Niabella yanshanensis: one gene and its partner. The main gene of each other region encodes a partner of the protein of the gene in region 2 in a complex. Links are inferred from orthologs where the notes say so. Each region holds a gene or a part of one and is shown on either strand. Other genes may lie near its edges.

The links.
Region 1: the proteins of secA (region 2) and secY are in contact, whole or in part, in a crystal structure (PDB 3DIN), measured with the Thermotoga maritima proteins. The link is inferred for Niabella yanshanensis from one-to-one orthologs. Residues at the interface, in WP_004082002.1 of Thermotoga maritima: Glu261, Ala262, Arg263, Lys300, Ala301, Arg302, Thr303, Ile304, Ile305, Leu323, Tyr324, Asp325, Pro326, Val329, Ser330, Tyr333, Ile336, Lys340, Phe345, Val349, Glu363, Phe364, Tyr374, Ser375, Gly376, Gly377, Glu393, Ile395, Thr482, Ser483; in WP_004081795.1 of Thermotoga maritima: Glu108, Gly109, Glu110, Glu111, Ala236, Glu237, Arg238, Arg239, Ile240, Thr241, Ile242, Gln243, Tyr244, Ala245, Arg246, Arg247, Val248, Thr249, Gly250, Arg251, Arg252, Val253, Tyr254, Gly256, Ala257, Ser258, Thr259, Tyr260, Leu261, Pro262.

What each region holds. Positions count from the first base shown.
Region 1 is NZ_CP139960.1:4,812,769-4,815,789, reverse strand. The notes cover bases 53-3,000. They hold secY (preprotein translocase subunit SecY), read right to left. Parts: upstream 2,223-3,000; coding sequence 882-2,222; downstream 53-881. Other genes in these bases: rpmD (50S ribosomal protein L30), read right to left, coding at 2,946-3,000; rplO (50S ribosomal protein L15), read right to left, coding at 2,371-2,820; map (type I methionyl aminopeptidase), read right to left, coding at 53-814. In the rest of the region: more of map, read right to left, coding at 14-52; more of rpmD, read right to left, coding at 3,001-3,021. UniProt on the Escherichia coli protein: The central subunit of the protein translocation channel SecYEG. Consists of two halves formed by TMs 1-5 and 6-10.
Region 2 is NZ_CP139960.1:1,868,868-1,872,850, reverse strand. The notes cover bases 61-3,970. They hold secA (preprotein translocase subunit SecA), read right to left. Parts: upstream 3,588-3,970; coding sequence 261-3,587; downstream 61-260. Other genes in these bases: U0035_RS07330 (LTA synthase family protein), read left to right, coding at 3,968-3,970; U0035_RS07340 (hypothetical protein), read right to left, coding at 61-175. Also shown: more of U0035_RS07340, read right to left, coding at 1-60; more of U0035_RS07330, read left to right, coding at 3,971-3,983. UniProt on the Escherichia coli protein: Required for protein export, interacts with the SecYEG preprotein conducting channel.

The DNA.
Region 1 (3,021 bases), 2.9 Mb from region 2 along the record:
CATAGACCTTACATTATCCACACACAAACAAGTTAGGATTATTCCTTTCCGCCTCTTCAATAGGCGCATAATTGGAAAGTATATCTGCCTTATCTTTTCTCACACATACGTCGTGTTCAAAATGCACAGATGGCTTGCCATCTTTTGTACGGATGGTCCATCCATCGGATTCAGTAAACACATCTTTTTTCCCCATATTGATCATCGGCTCAATAGCCAATACCATTCCGGACTTTAGCTTCTTACCGCTACCCCGCTTGCCGTAGTTAGGCACCTGCGGATCTTCATGCATACTTTGTCCAAGTCCATGCCCCACTAATTCCCTTACTACGCCATAACCATGTTTTTTCTCCGTATGCTCCTGGATGGCAAAAGCCAGGTCTCCGATAAAATTACCGCTAACCGCTTTTTCAATACCCTTATAAAGCGATTCCTTGGTTACCCTAACTAATTGTTGTATATCTTCAGCTACTTCGCCTATTACAAAAGTATAGGCATGATCACCATGCCATTTATTGAGAATGATACCTACATCTATAGAAACCACATCCCCATCCTTTAATTCATTCTTATTAGGAAATCCATGTACTACCACATCGTTAACCGAAATGCAGGAATTGAAGGGATATCCGTGATAGTTTAAAAAAGAAGGGACACCATTATGATCTTTAATGTAATCTCCTATAAACTCATCTAAAGACAAAGTAGTGATACCAGGTTTCAGCATTTTTGCCACTTCAGTTAAAGTCTGGCTTACCATTAATGCGCTTTTTCGCATCAGCTCTACCTGTTCATCTGTTTTGATAATAATCATAGCCTGCAAAGTTCATAAAAAAACCCGGTAAAACCGGGTTTGTATTTTAATAAATTGGATGTGCTGGTTAAATCTGTACAGCAGAGCTGGTTTGTCTGCCCTGGATACGACCACCTTTCATTAACCCATCGTACTGGCGCATCATCAACTGCGTTTCGATTTGCTGAAGTGTATCTAAAACCACACCCACCATGATCAACAATGATGTACCACCAAAGAACATAGAGAAAGCCTGGGTCATACCAAATAATAACTGGATCAAACCGGGAAGAATACCGATAAAGGCCAGCATTACTGCTCCCGGGAAGGTGATTCTATCCATGATGCTACCAATGTAATCTGTAGTAGGTTGACCAGGTTTTACACCCGGGATAAACCCATTATTCTGCTTTAGATTGTCAGATATCTGTTTAGGATTAAAGATCAACGCTGTGTAAAGGAAAGTAAAGCCGATTACCACTACGGAGTAAATCAACATATACCAGCCACTCGTGTGATCTGTAAACATACGTCCCAGATCGCCGCCATTTTTACCTAAAGTAAATAATGTAGGGATAAATAAAATAGCCTGAGCGAAGATAATTGGCATTACACCCGCGCTGTTCACCTTTAGAGGTAAGAACTGACGCGCACCACCAAACTGCCTGTTACCGACAATTTGTTTAGCATAGTTAACCGGTACCTTCCTTACTGCCTGGATCAATAAAATACAACCCATGTTAATAGCGATGTATACTGCGATCTCTATAATAAAAATAAGGATATCACCAGTACGCTCTGAACGGAAAGATAGTTCTTGTGCAAAGGCCTGTGGCAAGCGCGCAAGGATACCCATCATAATAATAAGGGAGGTACCGTTACCCAAACCCTTATCAGTTATTTTTTCACCCAACCACATCACGAACAAAGTACCTGCGGTTAAAACCACAACCGTTGTCAGTGTAAAGTAAGCTGCGCCAAAACCCGGAACAATAGCAGGTCCTGAGGTTTGACGCAAATAAGCTACATAAGCGAAAGCCTGTACGACAGTAACTAATACAGTGATATAACGCGTTAGTTGGTTGATCTTTTTACGACCACTTTCTCCTTCTTTCTGCATTTTCTGGAAAGTGGGTACCAGCACGGTCATCAACTGCACGAAAATAGAGGCAGTAATGTAAGGCATAATACCTAACGCAAAAATAGATGCCATATTAAAAGCACCACCGGCAAAAGTATTGATCAGATCGAGGATCCCGTTCTGAGACTGAGATTTACTCAGTTGTTCTAAAGCAATTGGATTGATTCCAGGCAAGGTGATATGTGCACCCAACCTGTAAACAGCTACAAGCAATAAAGTGAAAAGAATCTTACTCCTTAACTCTTCAATGCTCCAGATATTCTTTAATGTTTGTATAAATTTTTTCACCTGATTTCTCTTGAATAATTTTTATTGATACCCGGTCTCCGGAAGAGTCCTGCGGACAAGAGAAACTTCGAAGAAGTTTCATCTTACTTAAACAACCGTCAAAATCAAATGACGCACCCGACTGGTGCGTCAAATATATTTATCAGAATTAATTTAAAATCTCTATTGTTCCGCCGGCTGCCTCAATAATCGACTTAGCTTTTTCGCTTATTGCGTGCACTTTAAAGCTGAACTTACCTTTCAATTCCCCTGTACCCAAAACTTTAACTTTATCAGTTTTAGCTACAGCACCAATTTGATAAAGACTGTCAAAAGTAAAATCAGTTAAACCGTAAACCTCAGCATAGTGATCAAACTGACCTACGTTGAATACTTTATAAGTGATCTTATTAGGATTTTTGAACCCTCTTTTAGGCACACGACGTTGGATAGGCATCTGACCGCCTTCATGCGCCATTTTGCTTTTGTAACCGGCACGGCTTTGACCACCTTTGTTACCTTTTGTTGAGGTACCACCGTAGCCGCTACCTTCACCACGACCAATTCTTTTTTCCTTGTGAGTAGAACCTTTTGCAGGTCTTAATTCATGTAATTTCATTATTTGCTTTTTTAAAACTTACGCCCCAAAGCCGAGGCTCGCTTCTTAAAATGATAAATGTAGAATTTTAAGGATGCAAATGTATAACACTTACACTTCAAATTCTACATTTACTATGGAAAATATTAGATTTCTTCTACTTTCAGCATGTGCTCCACCTTGCGGATCATACCAAGCACCTGTGGAGTAGCTTCAACTTCC
Region 2 (3,983 bases):
CATTATCATAACTGGCCGTTTGTGCAAGCAGGGTAGCTGCCCGGGCAGCCCTGGCGGACAAAACACAGAAAAGAGTATCAGTGGTGTCGTGAGCTGTGGGATACGTCCCGGAACTGCAGTAATTCCTGCATTGCCCGAAAAAAGGAAAAAGAAATAGTAACAGCAGGGCTCTCATAAGACATTAGTCGTTTATTCACAGATGCGTCAGTAAATAGATTTCCATAAAAAAAGTCCCTTCGGAGTGAAGGGACTTTGCAATTTTATTCTGCGCCTTTGCCATGGCATTGCTTGAATTTTTTTCCGCTACCGCAAGGGCAGGGGTCATTACGTCCTATTTTAGGCCCAACGCGCACAGGCTCTTGTTTTACAGGCGGTGCCGACGGATCGAAATAATCATTTTCATTAGCGGCATAATCATCGCCAGCTGCATCGATCTCATCTTTATTAGCGCTTAATTTACTTAAGTCTGTTTTCTCCTGGCGACCTTCTTTTATCTCATTGCTTTCCTGCTGATCCGGTAAATTAGCCTGTGTAAGGAAGGATATAATATCCTTGTTCAAAGTAGTGGTCATGTTGTTAAACAACTGGAAGGCTTCTACTTTGTAAATTACCAATGGATCTTTTTGCTCCAGGTAGGCTGTTTGTACGCTTTGCTTCAGATCGTCCATTGCACGCAGATGCTCTTTCCATGCATCATCTATCACCGCCAGGGTAATAGATTTTTCCATGTTAGCCACAAGTGCCTGTCCGTTGGTTTCAACCGTTTTATCTAAAGGTGCGAGAACGTTGATGCCTTTGCGGCCATCTGTAAATGGTACCACCACGTTTTCGATATGAGGGCCTTGCGTTGCCCGAATATTCTTAAATACGGGTATTGCTTTCTGGCCAATCGCTTCTGTATGCCGGTTGTAACGTTGTGTAGCTTCTTCGTATAATTTATCAATCAGTTTGTTTTCCGAAGTAGCGTTAAACTCATCAGCGGTGATAGCGGTATCCATACCAAAGTTTACAATACATGCCAGCTTAAACCCTTCGTAATCGTCCTGCTCTTTAAAAGAATTAACCACGCTTTCTGCTACTATTGAGAAGGCGCTGTCAATATCCAGTGAAAGGCGCTCTCCAAACAAAGCATGATTTCTTTTTTCGTAAACAGCATTTCTCTGTTTGTTCATCACATCATCATACTCCAGCAATCTCTTACGGATACCAAAGTTATTTTCTTCCACTTTCTTCTGCGCACGCTGAATAGAGTTGCTGATCATACTGTGCTGAATGACATCGCCTTCTTTGTAACCAAGTTTGTCCATCATGCCCGCAATACGGTCACTACCAAACATACGCATCAGGTCATCCTCAAGCGATACATAAAACTGCGAACTACCCGGGTCTCCCTGGCGACCGGCACGACCACGAAGCTGTCTGTCAACGCGGCGGCTTTCGTGCCGCTCTGTACCAATAATGGCTAAACCGCCTGCTTCTTTTACACCTGGGCCCAGTTTGATATCGGTACCCCGACCCGCCATGTTGGTGGCAATGGTTACTGCGCCTGCCAATCCTGCTTCAGCAACAACGCTGGCTTCACGGGCATGTTGTTTGGCGTTTAATACATTGTGCGGGATTTTCTTTTGTTGCAGCATGCGCCCCAAGAGCTCACTTATCTCAACAGAAGTAGTACCTACCAGTACCGGGCGACCCGCGTTTCTCAATACTTCAATTTCATCGATTACGGCCTTGTATTTCTCACGCTTGGTTTTATAAACCAGATCCTGTTTGTCATCTCTAATGATAGGAACATTGGTAGGAATGTTTACTACATCCAGTTTATAAATACTCCAAAGCTCTGCAGCTTCTGTTTCGGCAGTACCCGTCATACCACCTAGTTTGTGATACATACGGAAAAAGTTTTGAAGCGTAACCGTTGCATAAGTTTGCGTAGCCGCCTCAATTTTCACATTCTCCTTGGCTTCCAGTGCCTGGTGTAAGCCATCGCTGTAACGGCGGCCATCCATAATACGGCCTGTTTGTTCGTCTACAATTTTGATAGCCCCGTCAATTACCACATACTCTACATCTTTTTCAAACAGGGCATAGGCTTTCAGTAATTGTTGTACCGAGTGGATACGGTCAGCTTTCTGTGAATAATCATTAAGAATATGTTCCTTCTGTCTTAATTTTTCTTCGGCCGGTACATCACTTTTTTCTATGTCAGCAAGGCTTACGCTGATGTCCGGGAGCACAAAAAAATCGGGATCTTCTCCTGAGCGGGTAATAGTTCCCAGGCCTTTCTCGGTGAGATCTACCGATTTGTTTTTCTCATCGATTCTGAACAATAATTCTGAATCAATGATATGCATATTACGCTCCTGATCCTGCAGGTAGTAATTTTCTGCTTTTTGAAGTTTTACTTTGATGCCGGGTTCACTTAAGAACTTAATAAGCGGATTGTACTTAGGTAAGCCCCTGAACGCACGGAACAAATGAAGCCCTCCTGTTTTGGGATCATCTTCACCTTTTTCAATTAACTTCTTCGCCTCATTTAAAGCGTTTCTTACGATACGCTCCTGCTCAATAAATAATTGCTGTACACGTGGTTTATGAATATGATATTGCTGGTCGTCTGCTTTGTCAACAGGCCCGCTTATGATCAATGGTGTACGTGCATCATCAATTAAAACACTATCTACCTCATCTACCATGGCATAATGGTGCTTACGCTGTACCATTTCATCGGCGGTATGCACCATGTTGTCACGCAGGTAATCGAAACCAAACTCGTTATTGGTACCATATGTGATATCTGCGAGGTATGCATTTCTCCGGGCTGCGGTATTAGGCTGGTGCTTATCAATACAATCTACTCTCAGACCGAGCCATTCGAAAATAGGGCCGTTCCATTCCTGGTCCCGACGTGCCAGGTAATCGTTCACCGTTACAATATGTACACCTTCCCCGGCCAGGGCATTCAGGTAGGCGGGCAGGGTAGATACCAGCGTTTTACCTTCACCTGTAGCCATCTCGGCAATTTTACCGCTATGTAAAACAGCGCCCCCTATTAACTGTACATCGTAATGTACCATGTTCCAGTTTACGGTGTTGCCGGCTGCAGTCCAGCTGTTATTAAATATGGCATTATCGCCATCAATAGTAATGTACTCGCTCTTTACGCTTAATTCACGATCAAGATCAGTAGCTTTGGCTACCACTTTTTCATTTTCTTTAAACCTTCGCGCTGTTTCCTTCATTACTGCAAAGGCCTCCGGCATTATTTCCTCAAGTACCGCTTCGATTTCTTTATCCCGATTTTTTTTGAGGTCGTCTACCTGTTTGTATATATTATCCTTTTCCTGTAATGCTTCGTGAGACAATGCTTCTGCACTGGCATTCAGGGTATTGATTTCTTCGTCAATTTTATTGAGACGTTCCTTAATTCTTTGTCTGAACTCCTGCGTTTTATAACGAAGCTCATCATTGCTTAAAGACTGGTACTGACTAAAAAAGCTGTTTACTTTTTCAATAACCGGCTGAAGTTTTTTAGTGTCTTTCTCTGACTTACTGCCCCCGAAAATTTTTGATAGGAAACCAAACATGATAATATATTAATAATTAAAATCTTTTAAAGAAATATTCTTGTCAAAAACAATGCTTGTATTAAACATACAGACAATTTGACAGGGCTGCAAAGATACGAAAATTGCCCGGCATACAGAGGCCAGGCCATCTTAACTACTTTTATGATAAGCGATTGTCATTTGCCAATTGAATCATGCGCCGGCAGATATTCCCGGTAGTTTAAGGAAATTTTAAGCAAGCCTTATTAAACTAGTATTATCATATTATTAAATTTGCGCTCTTTTTTGCTATGAAAACGTACAAAACTAACTACTATGCAGTTGTCCTTTACCGGTTTACAACGGTAATGTTCCTGTTTTTCCTGTGCAGACTGTTTTTTTTCTGGATTAACAGATCAATGTTTCCTCACCTGG